One region of the Chelatococcus sp. CO-6 genome, then DNA from elsewhere that is predicted to be linked to it. Evidence: predicted binding sites of a transcription regulator. Region 1 holds the regulator's gene; the other holds the start of a gene.
The links. The regulator PhoB, encoded in region 1, activates phosphate uptake and scavenging genes when phosphate is short. The targets are predictions, from matches to a motif close to TGTCATNNANCTGTCAT.

Region 1 (7,875 bases):
CGGGCACCGGCCTCTCCGGCGGGCAACAGCAGCGCCTGTGCATCGCCCGCGCCATCGCCGTCAATCCCGAGGTCATCCTCATGGACGAGCCGTGTTCGGCGCTCGATCCCATCGCCACCGCGAAGATCGAGGAGCTGATCGACGAGCTGCGCGAGAACTACACCATCGTCATCGTGACGCACTCGATGCAGCAGGCGGCGCGCGTCTCGCAGCGCACGGCCTTCTTCCACCTGGGCAAGCTCGTGGAGGAAGGATCGACGGAACAGATCTTCACGGCCCCGCAGGACAAGCGGACGCAGGACTACATCACCGGGCGCTTCGGCTGAGGCCGCCGCAGGAACAAGGATTGCCGACGATGACCGATCATATCGTCAGCTCGTACGACGTCGAGCTCGACACCCTGCGCAGCAAGATCGCCGAGATGGGCGGCATCGCCGAGAAGATGCTGGGCGACGCGACGATGGCCCTGGTGCGGCGCGATGCGGCCCTCGCCCAGGCGGTGATCGCCGTCGACGAGCGGCTCGACGCCCTGCAGCACGACGTCGAGGAGCGCGCCGTGCTCACCATCGCCAAGCGCCAGCCGATGGCGGTGGACCTGCGCGAGATCGTCTCCGCCATCCGCGTGGCAGGGGACATCGAGCGCGTCGGCGACCTCGCCAAGAACACCGCCAAGCGCGTCGTCGCCATCAGCAACGAGATGCAGCCGCAGAAGATCGTCGGCGGCGTGCAGCACATGAGCGACCTCGTGCAGGCCCAGCTCAAGGACGTGCTCGACGCCTATGCGCAGAAGGACACGGCCCGCGCGCTCGACGTGTGGCAGCGCGACGACCGCATCGACGCGCTCTACACCTCGATCTTCCGCGAGCTCCTGACCTACATGATGGAAGATCCGCGCAACATCAGCTTCTGCACGCATCTCCTGTTCCTCGCCAAGAACATCGAGCGCATCGGCGACCACACCACCAATGTCGCCGAGACCATCCACTATCTCGTCACCGGCAAGCCGCTCGCCGCCGAGCGGCCGAAGAGCGACGAGTCGAGCTTCACCACGGTGCCGGTCGCCGGCCAGCAGTAAGCGTCGATCACGCGTAACGGAAGGACCGATGGGACCTCGTATCCTCATCGTCGAAGACGAAGAGCCGCTCACACTCCTCCTGCGTTACAACCTCGAGGCCGAAGGCTACACCGTCGACGCCGTCGCCCGCGGCGACGAGGCCGAGGTGCGCCTGCGCGAGCAGGTCCCGGACCTCGTGTTGCTCGACTGGATGCTGCCGGGCCTATCCGGCATCGAGCTGTGCCGGCGCATGCGCGCCCGGCGCGAGACCGAGCGGCTGCCCGTCATCATGCTCACCGCCCGCGGCGAGGAGGGCGAGCGCGTGCGCGGCCTCGCCACCGGCGCGGACGACTATGTCGTCAAGCCCTTCTCGGTGCCGGAGCTGCTGGCGCGCGTGCGCGCGCTGCTGCGCCGCGCCAAGCCGGGCCATGTGGCCACCCTCCTCACGGCCGGCGACATCGAGCTCGACCGCGAGACCCGGCGCGTGCGCCGTTCCGGCCGCGAGCTGCACCTCGGCCCCACCGAGTTCAAGCTGCTCGAGTTCCTGATGCAGAGCCCCGGCCGCGTGTTCACGCGTGAGCAGCTGCTCGATGGCGTCTGGGGCCACGACGTCTACATCGACGAGCGCACGGTGGACGTGCATGTCGGCCGCCTGCGCAAGGCCATCAACCGCGCCCGCAAGCCCGATCCCATCCGCACGGTGCGTGGCGCCGGCTATTCCTTCGACGAGACCTTTTCGCACGCGGAGTGAGGGGCGGCGGTGCCGGCCGCCCGTCCGCTTCCTCGCCATCAAAGAAAAAGGCCGGAGCGTCGCCGCCCCGGCCTTTCGTTTATCTTAAAGCCCGCTGCGAGGCTCAGGAGCGCATCACCTTCTTCTCGCGCCGGCGGTCCGCCGCCGGCTGGTAGGCGATGCGCGCATGGTGCGCGCAATAGGGCATGCCGAGCAGGGAGCGGGCGCCGCAGAAGCGGAAGTCCGGCGTCGTCGGGTCGCCCATCGGCCAGCGGCACATGGCTTCCCGCAGCTCCATGATGGTGACGCGCTCGCTCAGCGGCACGACCACCTCTTCCTGCGGCTGGAACTGCTGCTGCGGCACCGCCTCGGTCTCGAGCTCCGGCGCTGCGGCGAGGGCCGTGTTGCCGCGCACGACGGTCTGGCCCGACGGCTGCGCCATGGGATGGCTCGGGCTGCGTGTGGGCGCCGCCTTGCGTGGCCGGGATGCCGCCGGGGCCGCCGACTTGGCGCGGCCGGAGAGGCCGAGCCGATGCACCTTGCCGATGACGGCATTGCGCGTCACGCCGCCGAGCTCGGCAGCGATCTGGCTGGCGCTGAGGCCCTCGGTCCAGAGCTTGCGCAGCAGCTCCACCCGCTCGTCGCTCCAGGTATTGCTCTGATCGCTCATCGCTCTCTCCGCCCGGCTCGTCTCGGCGCGCGCAAGGGAAGCGCGAAAGAGGCTCTCGCCTCGTCGCATCCTGCTGCAGGTAGCGCCGATAGGGAATTGGCCACACGATATGTCGTGGTCTGTGGCTCGGAAACTACAATATGAGGGAAGGCGCGAGCAAGGCTTCGCGCCGGCCGATCTGCGTTTTCCCCAAGATCATGACAGCAATCGGGCGCCGGCTGATCGATCGTATCAATGCGATTGAATTGACAGGCTCCGTGACCCATCTAAAATTGTGGACGGTGCCGCCCCTGCCCGGGCGGCACTTTGATTTTCGGGAAAATCCGAGGCGTCCGGCGGCAGGCCGGCGCCTCATCGCGGAGACGAGAGACGTGACTTCGCCGCTTCTGCAGACCTATGCGCGGGCCGACATCGAATTCGAGAAGGGCGAGGGCGCGTGGCTCGTGACGCGAAGCGGCGAGCGATACCTCGATTTCGGCGCCGGCATCGCAGTCAACGCCCTCGGCCATTGCCATCCGCATCTCGTCGAGGCGCTGACCGCGCAGGCCGGCAAGCTCTGGCACACGTCGAACCTCGTGCGCATCCCCGAGGGCGAGCGGCTCGCCCAGCGGCTGGTCGATGCCACCTTCGCCGACAATGTCTTCTTCACCAATTCCGGCGCCGAGGCGCTGGAATGCGCCATCAAGATGGCCCGGCGCTACCATTCGTCCAAGGGCCAGCCCGAGCGCTTCCACATCGTCACCTTCGAGGGCGCCTTCCACGGCCGCACGCTGGCGACCATCGCCGCCGGCGGCCAGAAGAAATATCTCGAGGGCTTCGGCCCCAAGGTCGAGGGCTTCGACCAGGTCGCCTTCGGCGACTGGGAGGCGCTCGAGGCCGTCGTCGGCCCGCAGACCGGCGCCATCCTCATCGAGCCGATCCAGGGCGAGGGCGGCATCCGCGCCGTTGCGCCCGAGGCGTTGCGTCGCCTGCGCAAATTCTGCGACGAGCGGGGCCTCCTCCTCATCCTCGACGAGGTGCAGAGCGGCGTCGGCCGCACGGGCAAGCTCTTCGCGCACGAATGGGCCGGCATCACGCCGGACATCATGGCGGTGGCCAAGGGCATCGGCGGCGGCTTCCCCATGGGCGCCTGCCTCGCCACCGCCGAGGCGGCGAGCGGCATGACCTATGGTGTGCACGGCACCACCTTCGGCGGCAACCCGCTCGCCATGGCGGTCGGCAATGCGGTGCTCGACGTGGTGCTGGCGCCCGGCTTCCTCGATCAGGTGGCGCAGACCGGCCTGCTCCTGAAGCAGCGCCTTGCTGCGCTCAAGGACAGGCATCCCGGTGTCATCGCCGAGGTGCGCGGCGAGGGGCTGATGCTCGGCCTCAAGCTCGCCGTGCCGAACACGGAATTCGTCGATGCGGCGCGGGCCAACAGGCTCATCGTCATCGGCGCCGGCGACAACGTGGTGCGGCTGCTGCCGCCGCTCACCATCGGCGAGGCCGAGGTGAGGGAGGCGCTGGAGCGCCTAGAGGCGACCGCCGCCGCCGTCGAGGCCGCCCGCTCGGCCGAGAAGGGAGCAGCGTGATGAGCGGCTCCGTGCGTCACTTCCTCGACCTCACCGATTTCACGCAAGGCGATCTGCGCCAGGTGCTCGACGCCAGCGCGGCGTTGAAGGCCGGGCGCCGCAAGGGCCAGCCGCCGAAGGAGAAGCCGCTCGCCGGCAAGGTGCTGGCGATGATCTTCGACAAGCCGTCGACGCGCACGCGCGTGTCCTTCGACCTTGCCATGCGCGAGCTCGGCGGCGAGCCGCTGATGCTGACGGGCAAGGAGATGCAGCTCGGCCGCGGCGAGACCATCGCCGATACGGCGCGCGTCCTCTCGCGCTATGTCGACGCCATCATGATCCGCATCCTCGACCACGAGGCGATGCTGGAGCTCGCCCGCCATGCCGACGTGCCGGTGATCAACGGGCTGACGAAGCGTTCGCATCCCTGCCAGATCATGGCCGACGTGCTGACCTTCGAAGAGCATCGCGGCCCGATCAAGGGCCGCACCGTCGCTTGGTCGGGCGATGCCAACAACGTGCTCGCCTCCTGGGTGCACGCCGCGGCGCGGCTCGATTTCACGCTCAACATCGCGAGCCCGCCGGAGCTCGCCCCGCCCGAGGAAGTCATCGCCTTCGCCCGGCGGGAGGGCGCGCGCGTCAATGTCACGAGCGATCCCTTCGCGGCGGTGGACGGCGCCGATGCCGTCGTGACCGACTGCTGGGTGTCCATGGGCGACGAGGACGAGGGCCGCCGCCACAACCTGCTCAAGCCCTACCAGGTCAACGGCAAGCTGATGGGCGCCGCTGCCAAGGGCGCCATCTTCATGCACTGCCTGCCGGCGCACCGGGGCGAGGAGGTGACGGACGAGGTGATGGACGGGCCGGCTTCGGTCGTCTTCGACGAGGCGGAGAACCGCCTCCATGCACAAAAGGGTATTCTGGCTTGGTGTCTGGGAGCAATCGCGTAATGGACATGGCTGCGCCGCCGGCCGGCGACGACCGCGTCCTGCCCTTCGCGGTGGAGGGGCTCGACGTGCGCGGCCGCGTGGCCAGCCTCGGGACGAGCGTCGACACGATCATCGCGCGCCACGACTATCCTGCCCCCGTCTCGCGCGTGGTCGGCGAAGCCGTGGTGCTGACGGCGCTGCTCGGTTCGGCGCTCAAGCTCGACGGCCGCTTCCAGCTGCAGACGCGCAGCGACGGGCCGATCGACATGGTCATCGTCGATTTCGATGCGCCGGGCCGGCTGCGCGCCTGCGCCCGCTTCGATGCCGGGCGCCTCGAGGCGGCCATCGCCGAGCGCGCGACGGCGACGGGCGACCTCATCGGCCACGGCCATCTCGCCCTCACCATCGACCAGGGCGGCGACATGAACCGCTACCAGGGCGTGGTGGCGCTCGAGGGGCAGAGCTTCGAGGAGGCGGCGCACCAGTACTTCCGCCAGTCCGAGCAGATCCCGACGCTCGTGCGCCTCGCCGTCGGCGAGGCGCTGGGCGGCGGCGACCATGCCTGGCGGGCCGGCGGCCTCATGGTGCAGTTCCTGCCGCGCTCGGCCGACCGGATGCGCCAGCCGGATCTCGATCCCGGCGATGCGCCCGAGGGGCACGATCCGGCGGCCGGGCCGGACGAGGACGATGCCTGGGTCGAGGCCAAGCTCCTCGTCTCCACGGTCGAGGATCACGAGCTGCTCGATCCGACGCTGACGCGCGAGCAACTGCTCTACCGCCTCTTCCACGAGCGCGGCGTGCGCGTCTTCGAGCCGCAGCCGGTCGAGGAGAGCTGCCGCTGCTCGTCCCACCGCATCCTCGCCATGCTCAAGCGCTTCTCGCCCGAGGATCGTGCCGACATGGTGGGGGACGACGGCCGCATCGGCATCACCTGCGAATTCTGCTCGCGCCATTACGACATCGATCCGGCGGATGTCGCGGAGGAAGCCGATGCCGGCTGACGAGCGCGGACGTCCGCGGGGCACGGACGGCTATGGCGAGAACGCCGAGGTGCTGGTGGCCCGTTACGAGAGCCTGTCGTTCCTCGACAACCATGCCGACATCCTGCACCTGCTGCCGGCCGCGCCGGCGCGCGTCGTCGATATCGGCGCCGGCTCGGGCCGGGACGCGGCGGGCTTCGCCCGCCTCGGCCACGAGGTCGTCGCCGTGGAGCCGACGGCGGAGATGCGCAGCCGCGGCGAGGAACTGCACCGCGACGTCGCCATCACCTGGCTCGACGATTGTCTGCCGGACCTCGCGGGGCTGCGGCCGATGGGCCCTTTCGACGTCGTCGCCATGACCGCGGTGTGGATGCATCTCGATGCGGCGGAGCGCGAGGCGGCCATGGCCGTGATCGGCAATCTGGTCGCGCCGGGAGGCCTCCTCGTCCTCTCCCTGCGCCATGGCCCGGTGCCGCCCGGCCGCCACATGTTCGCGGTGACGGGCGACGAGACAGTCGCCCTTGCCGCAAGGCACGGCTTCGAGCAGGTTTTCCGGGCGCAGGTCCCGAGCAAGCTCAGCCAGCCGGGCGTGAGCTGGACCAAGCTCGCCTTCCGCAAGCGGCGTGGCTGACGCCGTCTATTGCGCGAGGCTGCGCGCCAGGTCGCGCATGAAGGCGGCGCCCGCCTCCAGTTCCGCGAGCGTGATGTACTCGTCCGCCTGATGCGCCCGGTCGATGGTGCCCGGCCCGCAGACCACGGTGGCGATGCCGGCGTTCTGGAAGTGCCCGGCCTCCGTGCCGAAGGGCACGGTGATGGTGCGGTTGCGGCCGGCAAGGCGCAGCGCCAGCGTCTCGGCGGCCGAGCCTGTGTCGGGCCTGAGGCCGGGAACGGAGACCTCGCACAGGGTTTCGATGCGGCTCGCCGGCGCCGTGCGCCGCATGCGCGCGAGGACCGTCTCGGATACCGCGGCGAAGCGGCGCGGGATCTCCTCAGGGTCGAGATCCGGCAGGCCGCGGAACTCCCAGTGGAAGGTGCAGTTGCGCGCGAGGATGTTGCGCGCCGTGCCGCCGGCGATGGTGCCGATGTGGATCGTCGTATAGGGCGGGTCGAAACGGCCGGACGCGTCGCCGCGCGCCACGAAGTCCTCGGCCATGCGGTTGAGTTCCGCCACGAGGTCGCAGGCGGCCATGACCGCGCTCGCGCCGAGCTCGGGCTTCGAGGAATGCGCCTCGACGCCGTGCACCTGCGTCTCGAAGGTCACGACGCTCTTGTGCGCATCGGCCACCTCGAGGCCCGTCGGCTCGCCGACGAAGACGGCGCCGGGCAGCGGCAGGTCCTTGCCGAAGCAGGCGATGCCGTCGACCACGCCGAGGCAGGTCGTTTCCTCGTCATAGGAGAGGAAGATGTGGATCGGCCGCTTGAGATCCGCGGCCAGGAACTCGGGCACGAGGGCGAGCGCCAGCGCGCAGAAGCCCTTCATGTCCACCGCGCCGCGGCCATAGGCGCGCCCGTCCGCGACGCGCAGGCTGTAGGGATCGCTCGTCCAGGCCTGGCCGGCCACGGGCACGACGTCGGTATGGCCGGAGAGGACGACACCGCCGGGCACGGCCGGGCCGATGGTGGCGAGCAGCGCCGCCTTGTCGCCGGTGGCGTTCGGCAGGCGGATGTACGGCACGCCCCAGCCGTCGAGATAGGCCGCGACGAATTCGACGAGCGCGAGGTTGGACTTGGCGCTCTCGGTGTCGAAGGCGACGAGCCGCGCCAGCATGTCGAGAGGGGAAAGGCGCGTGCCGGTCATGCGGGGCCCGATCGGTTGCTGCTGCGAAGGATCAATGCATGACCCGCCGCACATAGGGGCTGTCCAGCGGGAACAGCGGGATATCCACGGGAAAACGCTCGCCGCGCTGCGTGATCATGTCGTAGGAGCCCGTCATCGTACCGTGGGCCGTCGAGAGGGGGCAG
Region 2 (7,875 bases), 250 kb from region 1:
CCACGGCATAGGGCCAGATGAGCAGCGTCTGGTAGACCATCGCCTTGCGCCCCACCTTGTCGGCGGCGAGCGCGAAGAGGAGGCCGAGGCCGAGCGAGATGCCCGCGACCGAGGCGGAGAAGACGACCGTGATGGCGAAGCTCGCCCGGTAGCTCGGATCCTCGAAGAGCGCGACGAAATTGGCGAGGCCGACGAACTGGCGCGACAGGCCGAAGGCGTCTTCGGCGAAGAGCGAGGTGTAGAGCGCCTGGCCGGCGGGCCACAGGAAGAAGATGATGGTGATGGCGAGCTGCGGCGCAAGCAGCAGATAAGGCACGATGCCGCCGCCGAAGGTGACCCGTTTTGCCTGCATCGGCCCCCCAGAAGGAACAGGGCGGCGCCCGGTGCAGTCCGGGCGCCGCCATTCACGTTACGCTATTCAGGAGTTGGACTTCTCGAACTGGCGGAGCAGCTCGTTGCCGCGCTTCGCCGCCGCGTCGAGCGCGTCCTTCGCCGACTTCTTGCCGGTCAGCGCGTTCTCCAGCTCCTCCTCGATCATGTCGCGGATCTGGACGAAGTTGCCGAGACGCAGGCCCTTGGAGTTGTCGGTCGGCGGATTGAGGTTCATCTGCTTGATCGAGATGTCGGAACCGGGGTTCTTCTCGTAGAAGCCCTCCGTCTGCGACAGCTCGTAAGCGGCCTTGGTGATCGGCAGATAGCCGGTCTGCTGGTGCCACCAGGCCTGGACCTCGGGCTTCGACAGATAGGCGAAGAACTTCGCCGCGCCCTTGTATTCCTCCTTCGGACGACCGGCGAGGACCCAGAGCGTCGCGCCACCGATGATGGAGTTCTGCGGGGCGCCCTGCACGTCCGGCCAATAGGGCTGCATGCCGTAGCCGACGCCGAACTTGGCGTTGGCCATGATGTTGGCACGCGCCGCCGAGGAGGCGAAGGTCATGGCGCATTCGCCGGAGAGGAACTTCGGATCCGACTTGCCCTGGCGGCCGCCGTAGTCGAAGACCTTCGACTTCTGCCAGTCGACGAGCGCCGTCCAGTGCTTCTCGAGCGTCGGGTTGTTGATCTTGAGCTCGGTGCCGAGGCCGCCGAAGCCGTTGGCCTCAGTCGACAGCGGGATGTTGTGCATGGCCGAGAAGTTCTCGACATGCACCCAGGACGGCCACTGGGTCGTGAAGCCGCACGCGACGCCCGCCGCCTGCAGCTTCTTGGCGAATTCCTCGACCTCCGGCCAGGTCTTGGGCGGGGTGTTCTCGTCAAGGCCCGCCTTCTTGAAGTGGTCCTTGTTGTAATAGAGGATCGGCGTCGAGGAATTGAACGGGAACGAGAGCATGTTGCCCTGCGTGTCGCTGTAGTAGCCCGTCACCGCCGGCAGATAGGCCTGCGGATCGAACGGCTCGTTCTCGTCCGCCATCAGCTGGTAGACCGGATAGACGGCGCCCTTGGCCGCCATCATCGTCGCCGTGCCGACCTCGAAGACCTGCACGATCGTCGGATGCTGCTTGGCGCGGAAGGCGGCGATGGCGCCCGTCATGGTCTCGGGATAGCTGCCCTTGAAGACCGGGACGACCTTGTACTCGCTCTGCGAGGCGTTGAAGTCGTTCGCGATCTTCTCGAGCTTCTCGCCGAGCGCGCCCGACATGGCATGCCACCACTGGATCTGCGTCTGGGCAGCAGCCGGTCCCGCCGCGGCGATGAAGGCCGCCGCACTTGCCATGGTTACAATACGAGATGCCATGATAGCCTCCCCATCTCCCGGAGCCCCCCTCGGGGACCCTTCTCTTCGTTGCTAACGAGCATAGCATGACAATGACATGACAGTTCAATGAATAATCGACGACAAACGCAAGCGAAACGAAATTCGAGACTTCAACGAGGAGCGTATTCCATGGGGGGCCTGACCCTTTCCACCGCCACCACTCTGCCGAGCGATTTCTCCAAGGCAGCCTTGGCCGGCCGCGTCTTCCGGCCCGATGCCGCCGGCCCGTCGGTGGTGACCGTTCGCGAGGGCGAGGTTTTCGATATCAGCCGCGCTTTCGCGACGATGCGTGACCTATGCGAAACTTCCGCACCTGCGGCCGCCCTGCGCGGGGCCGAGGGCGAATCACTCGGCCCGCTCGAGGCCATCCTCGCCAATTCGGTGGAGGCGACGCGCGATTCCACTCGGCCCTACCTCCTCGCCCCCATCGACCTGCAGGCGGTGAAGGCGGCGGGCGTGACCTTCGCCGTCTCCATGCTGGAGCGCGTCATCGAGGAGCGCGCGCGCGGCAATGCCGATGCCGCGGCGGCCATCCGCGAAGAGATCAACCGCCTCGTCGGCGACGACCTCGCCCGCCTCAAGCCCGGCTCGCCCGAGGCCATGCGCCTCAAGGAGGTGCTCATGGCCCAGGGCGCCTGGAGCCAGTATCTCGAGGTCGGCATCGGGCCGGACGCCGAGATCTTCACCAAGGCCCAGCCCCTGTCGAGCGTGGGCACGGGGGCGGATGCCGGCATCCACGCCATCTCCACCTGGAACAATCCCGAGCCCGAGGTGGTGCTGGTCGTCGCCTCGGACGGGCGCATCGTCGGCGCCACCCTCGGCAACGACGTCAACCTGCGCGACGTCGAGGGCCGCTCGGCCCTGCTCCTCGGCAAGGCGAAGGACAACAACGCGAGCTGCGCGGTCGGCCCCTTCCTGCGCTTCTTCGACGACGGCTTCTCGCTCGACGACGTGCGCCGCATGCACGTGACGCTGACGGTGGAGGGCGAGGACGGTTTCCGCATGGAGGGCTTCTCCACCATCGAGAAGATCAGCCGCGATCCGGCCGATCTCGCCGCCCAGATGATCGGCAAGCACCACCAGTATCCGGACGGGGCGGTGCTGTTCCTCGGCACGCTGTTCGCGCCGGTCGAGGACCGCGATGCGCCGGGCAAGGGTTTCACCCACAAGGTGGGCGACATCGTCACCATCGCCGCCCCGCAGCTCGGCAGCCTCGTCAACCGCATGCGCCACAGCCAGGATTGCGCACCGTGGACCTTCGGCACCGGGCAGCTGATGCGCAACCTCGCCAAGCGCGGCCTCCTCTGAGCCGCCCCGCGGGCCGGAACCGGACATGAACCAGCATCGCCGACCGCCAGCCTCCGGGACAGCCGCCGGCGATGCCATCGCGGATGATGGAGCGGCCGCGTTCCTCGCCGTGCGGCCGCGGCTCCTTGCCATCGCCCATCGTATGCTCGGCACGATGGGCGACGCCGAGGACGTGGTGCAGGATGCCTTCCTGCGCTTCCATGCCGCCGGCGGGGCAATCGACAATCCGGAGGCCTGGCTCGTCACGGTGACGAGCCGGCTCGCCATCGACCGGCTGCGGGCCGCGCGGCGCGAGCGCGCCGCCTATGACGGGCCGTGGCTGCCGGAGCCCTGGACGGGATCGGACGACGGCGACGTCTTCACCGGCGACCTGCCCTATGCCGTCCTCGTGCTGATGGAGCGCCTCGGCCCGGTGGAGCGCTGCGCCTTCGTGCTGCGCGAGCTCATCGACATGCCCTATGCCCGCCTTGCCGAAGTGCTCGGCCGCAGCGAGGCGGCCTGCCGGCAGATCGTCGCCCGGGCGCGGCGCCGGCTCGGCGACGGGCAGCTCCCCGCGGCGCCGGCCGATGCCCTGGCGCGCCGTCGGCGGCATGAAACCCTCATGGAAGAGTTCCGCCTCGCGCTCGCCGCCGGGGATGCCGAGCGCCTCATCCGCCTGCTGGCGCCTGACGCGACCATCACGACCGACGGCGGCGGCAAGGTGCTTGCCGCCCGCAACATCGTGCGCGGCGCCGGGCGGATCGTGCGACTGGTGCTGGGGGTCGCCCGCAAGCTCGGCCGCGGCCGCGTCGACCGGCCGGCGCGCTTTGCCGGCGAAGCAGGGTTCGTCACTTACGAGGAGGAACGCCCGGTGCGGATCGTGATGGCGGCGAGCGACGGCGAGCGGATCACGGCCATCTATTTCGTGCTCAATCCGGACAAGCTCGTCCGCATGCCCGCGGACGGCTGAGCCGAAGTTTTTTGCGGCTTCCCTGTCACAAGGCGTCCCTGTGCAGCGTCTTCAAGGGCATGCGGCCTCGCTCGGCCGTGCACAGGAGCACATGATGACGAGAACCATCAACGCCTACGGTATCATCCCCGACGTCTTCGCCACGGCGCGCCGGCTCAACGGCGACATCGAGGGGCTCGGCCTCGACATGACGCTCGTCGAGCTGGTGAAGACGCGCGCCTCGCAGATCAACGGCTGCGCCTATTGCGTGCACATGCACGGCGGCGATGCGGTGAAGAAATACGGCGAGAAGCCGGAGCGGCTCTATCTCCTGCCGACATGGCGGGAATCGCCCGCCTTCGATGCGCGCGAGCGCGCCGCCCTCGCCTATGCGGAAGCGATGACACGCATGGACGACCATGCCGCCCTCGTCCGGGCCTCGGCCGCCCTCGACGAGCATTTCTCCGAGAAGGAGGTCGTCGCGCTGACGGCGCTCCTTGCCATGATCAACTTCTGGAACCGCATCGCGGTCGGCTTCGGCACCCAGCACGCGCCGGTCTGATCGACCTCAGATGACGTTCGCCTCGCGCAGCGGCCGCTGCGCGAGGATGCGGCCGTAGCCGAGGTCGGAGAGGTCGAGCGTCACGAAGCGCCCGTGCACGATCTCCTCGGCGATGCCGCGGCCGACGGCGGGGGCCTGCTGCAGGCCGTGGCCGGAGAAGCCGTTGGCGAGGAAGAGGTTCTCGACCTCGCCGGCACGGCCGACGATGGCGTTGTGGTCGAGGAGGTTCATGTCGTAGGGGCCGGACCAGGCCCGGCCGGGGCGGATGTGCTCGAAGGCGGGCACGCGCATGGCGAGCGCCGGCCAGATCACCTCCTCGAACAGCGACCAGTCGACCGCCTCCGCATCGCCGTCCCAGTCGGGATCGGCCTCGGCCTCCGGCGAGATGCCGCAGATGAACATCTGCCCCTCGGCGCCGCGATGGCCCTCGGGCCGCACATAGGCGCCGGAGGTGTCGATCATCAGCGGGCAGTTGTCGACGGGCCCCTTGCAGGTGAAGCTGAAGACATAGCGCTTCCTGGCATGGACGGGGATGTCTATGCCGGCGCTCGCGGCGATGCGCCGCCCGTCCGAGCCCGCGCAATCGACCACCGCGCCGCAGGCGATGCGGCTGCCGTCGGCAAGGTGCACGGCGACGACGCGGCCGCCCTGCCGCTCGAGATGCGCGACCTCGCCGGTGCGGTACTCGGCCCCGAGCGCCCGCGCCTTCTTGCGGAAGGCCTGCAGGAGGCCCCAGCCGTCGAACCAGCCCTCGCCGCTGCGGCCCCAGGCGCCGGCGAGAAGATCGTCCGTGGCGAGCCAAGGGAATTTTTCCTTGAGCCCGGCGGGATCGAAGACGGCGATGTCGGCGCCCTCCGCTTCCTGCACCGCGCGATTGCTGGCGAGCGTCTCGGCCCCCTCGGGCGTTGCCGCGAGATAGAGATAGCCGCCCTCGGTGAGATCGATCACCGGCCGCTCGTCGCCGACGGCAAGGCGCGCGCCGATGTCGCGCAGGAAGGCGATGCCGTGGAGCGAGATGCGGATGTTCACCGGGCTCGAGAACTGCTGCCGGATGGAAGCCGCCGACAGCGCCGAGGCGGAGCGCGCGTAGGTCGGATCCTTCTCGATCACGACGACCCGGCCGGAAAAGGCGGGATCGGACAGGAGATGGAAGGCGACGGAGGAGCCCATCACCGCACCGCCGACGATGACGACGTCGGCGGTCTCGGCCGAAGGGGTGGAACCGTTGGGGGTCTGGGACATGATCCTGGCAGCGCCGAAGTGAGCGGAGGCGAAGCGTCGCGGATGGCGGCTTCATGAGCAGCCCGCATGATTGCCGCATGCGGCGTGGCTTGTCCATGGGCTGCTGGCGTCGCAGCTGCGGAGAGCAAGCCCCTCACCCCACCTGCCCGGCTGCCTCCGTCCCGCACTCCGCCAGCAGCCAGTCGCGAAAGGCCGCGAGCGCCGGGCGGTCCGCCTTCTCTTCGGGATAGACGAGGTAATAGGCCTCCTCGCTCGTGATCGGCCGCTCGAAGGGCACGACGAGGGCGCCGGCGCGCAATTCGTCCTCGACGAGGAAACGCGGCACGATGGCGAGGCCAAGGCCGGCGACGGCCGCCTGCGCCACCATGGCGAACTGCTCGAAACGCGGGCCCATGACGGCCCGGTCGGCCGAGAGCCCCTGGGCCGCGAGCCACAGGCCCCAGGCGCGCGGGCGCGTCGCCTGCTGCAGCAGCGGGACGGCGAGCACGTCCGCCACCTCGGCAAGCTGATGGCGGGCGACGAGCGCCGGGCTCGCCACCGGCACGATCACCTCGCCCATCAGCCGGTGCATGCGGGCACCGGGCCACACCGCCTCGCCGAAATGGATCGCCGCGTCGAGCCCCTCGCGCGCGAAGTCGAAGGGCAGGATGCGCGTGGCGAAGTTGATGGTGACGCCCGGATGGCGCTGGAAGAAGCCGGGCAGGCGCGGGATGAGCCAGCGCGTGCCGAAGGTCGGCAGGATGGCGAGGTCGAGGATGCCGCCGGCCCCGCGGAAGGCCATGGCGTTGACGGTCGCGGCGGTGAGCCGCGCCAGCGCCTCGCGCACCTCCCCGGCATAGGCGCTGCCGGCTGCCGTCAGCACCACGCGCTGGCGCACCCGCTCGAAGAGCTTGAGGCCGAGCTGCGCCTCCACCGCCGCCACCTGGCGGCTGACGGCGCCCTGCGTCAGGTTGAGCTCCTCCGCCGCCTTGGTGAAGGACAGGTGCCGCGCCGCCGCCTCGAAGGCGGCGAGCGCCGTCAGCGAGGGCAGGGCGAGACGCTGCTGGACATCGCGCATCGTTCATTCCGTTTCATCATGAACTCGTGAGAACATATCGTTTGAAACGCGGACATGAAACCGCCATCCTGTCGCGACGACGAGACCCGCATCCGCGATGCATCAGACGGCGGCCGCCTCACCCCCGTTGAGGCAGGGGCCGCACAACGCTCCGGGAAGAGACATGACCGTTCACACCGCCGCCGCTTCCGCCCGCGAGGAAGCGCTCGCCATTCTGAAGCGCCTCGGCGTGTCCGACACCGCCTTCGCTTCGACGGGCCTCGCCGCCCGCTCGCCCGTCACCGGCGAGATCATCGCCCACATCCGGGAAGCCGGCGCCGCCGAGACGCGTGCGGCCGTCGACCGCGCCGAAAAGGCCTTCGGCGAATGGCGCAGGGTGCCGGCGCCGCGGCGCGGCGAGTTCGTGCGCCTCCTCGGCGAGGAGCTGCGCGCCGCCAAGGAGGACCTCGGGCTCCTGGTGACGCTGGAAGCGGGCAAGATCGTCTCCGAAGGCCTCGGCGAGGTGCAGGAGATGATCGACATCTGTGACTTCGCCGTCGGCCTCTCGCGCCAGCTCTACGGCCTCACCATCGCCACCGAGCGGCCGGACCACCGCATGATGGAGACCTGGCACCCGCTCGGCCCCGTCGGCGTCATCACGGCCTTCAACTTCCCCGTCGCCGTCTGGTCGTGGAATGCCGCGCTCGCCTTCGTCTGCGGCGACCCGGTGATCTGGAAGCCGTCCGAGAAGACGCCGCTCACCGCGCTCGCCGTGACTGCCATCGCCGAGCGGGCGGCCAAGCGCTTCGGCGGCGTGCCCGAGGGCCTTTTTGAGCTCATCATCGGCGGCCGCGAGGCGGGCGAGGCCCTGGTCGCCGACGAGCGCGTGCCGCTCGTCTCGGCCACCGGCTCCACCGCCATGGGTCGCAAGGTCGGCCCGAAGCTCGCCGAGCGCTTCGCCCGCGCCATCCTGGAGCTCGGCGGCAACAACGCCGCCGTCGTCGCCCCCTCGGCCGACCTCGACATTGCCCTGAGGGCCATCGCCT

Region 2: a site for PhoB is predicted at 1,798-1,814, ahead of ugpB (sn-glycerol-3-phosphate ABC transporter substrate-binding protein UgpB). Genes of this name have one in related genera too.

Annotation. Positions count from the first base shown of each region.
Region 1 is NZ_CP012398.1:1,978,318-1,986,192, forward strand. It holds gene pstB (phosphate ABC transporter ATP-binding protein PstB) at 1-326, shown strand, start outside; gene phoU (phosphate signaling complex protein PhoU) at 356-1,075, shown strand; gene phoB (phosphate regulon transcriptional regulator PhoB) at 1,104-1,805, shown strand; gene AL346_RS09300 (GcrA family cell cycle regulator) at 1,909-2,454, opposite strand; gene AL346_RS09305 (aspartate aminotransferase family protein) at 2,826-4,025, shown strand; gene argF (ornithine carbamoyltransferase) at 4,025-4,954, shown strand; gene AL346_RS09315 (Hsp33 family molecular chaperone) at 4,954-5,934, shown strand; gene AL346_RS09320 (bifunctional 2-polyprenyl-6-hydroxyphenol methylase/3-demethylubiquinol 3-O-methyltransferase UbiG) at 5,924-6,544, shown strand; gene argE (acetylornithine deacetylase) at 6,551-7,711, opposite strand; gene apaG (Co2+/Mg2+ efflux protein ApaG) at 7,743-7,875, opposite strand, start outside.
Region 2 is NZ_CP012398.1:1,723,887-1,731,761, reverse strand. It holds gene ugpA (sn-glycerol-3-phosphate ABC transporter permease UgpA) at 1-352, opposite strand, end outside; gene ugpB (sn-glycerol-3-phosphate ABC transporter substrate-binding protein UgpB) at 419-1,732, opposite strand; gene AL346_RS08115 (fumarylacetoacetate hydrolase family protein) at 1,883-3,061, shown strand; gene AL346_RS08110 (sigma factor) at 3,087-4,010, shown strand; gene AL346_RS08105 (carboxymuconolactone decarboxylase family protein) at 4,105-4,551, shown strand; gene AL346_RS08100 (FAD-binding oxidoreductase) at 4,558-5,793, opposite strand; gene AL346_RS08095 (LysR family transcriptional regulator) at 5,927-6,850, opposite strand; gene AL346_RS08090 (aldehyde dehydrogenase family protein) at 7,014-7,875, shown strand, end outside.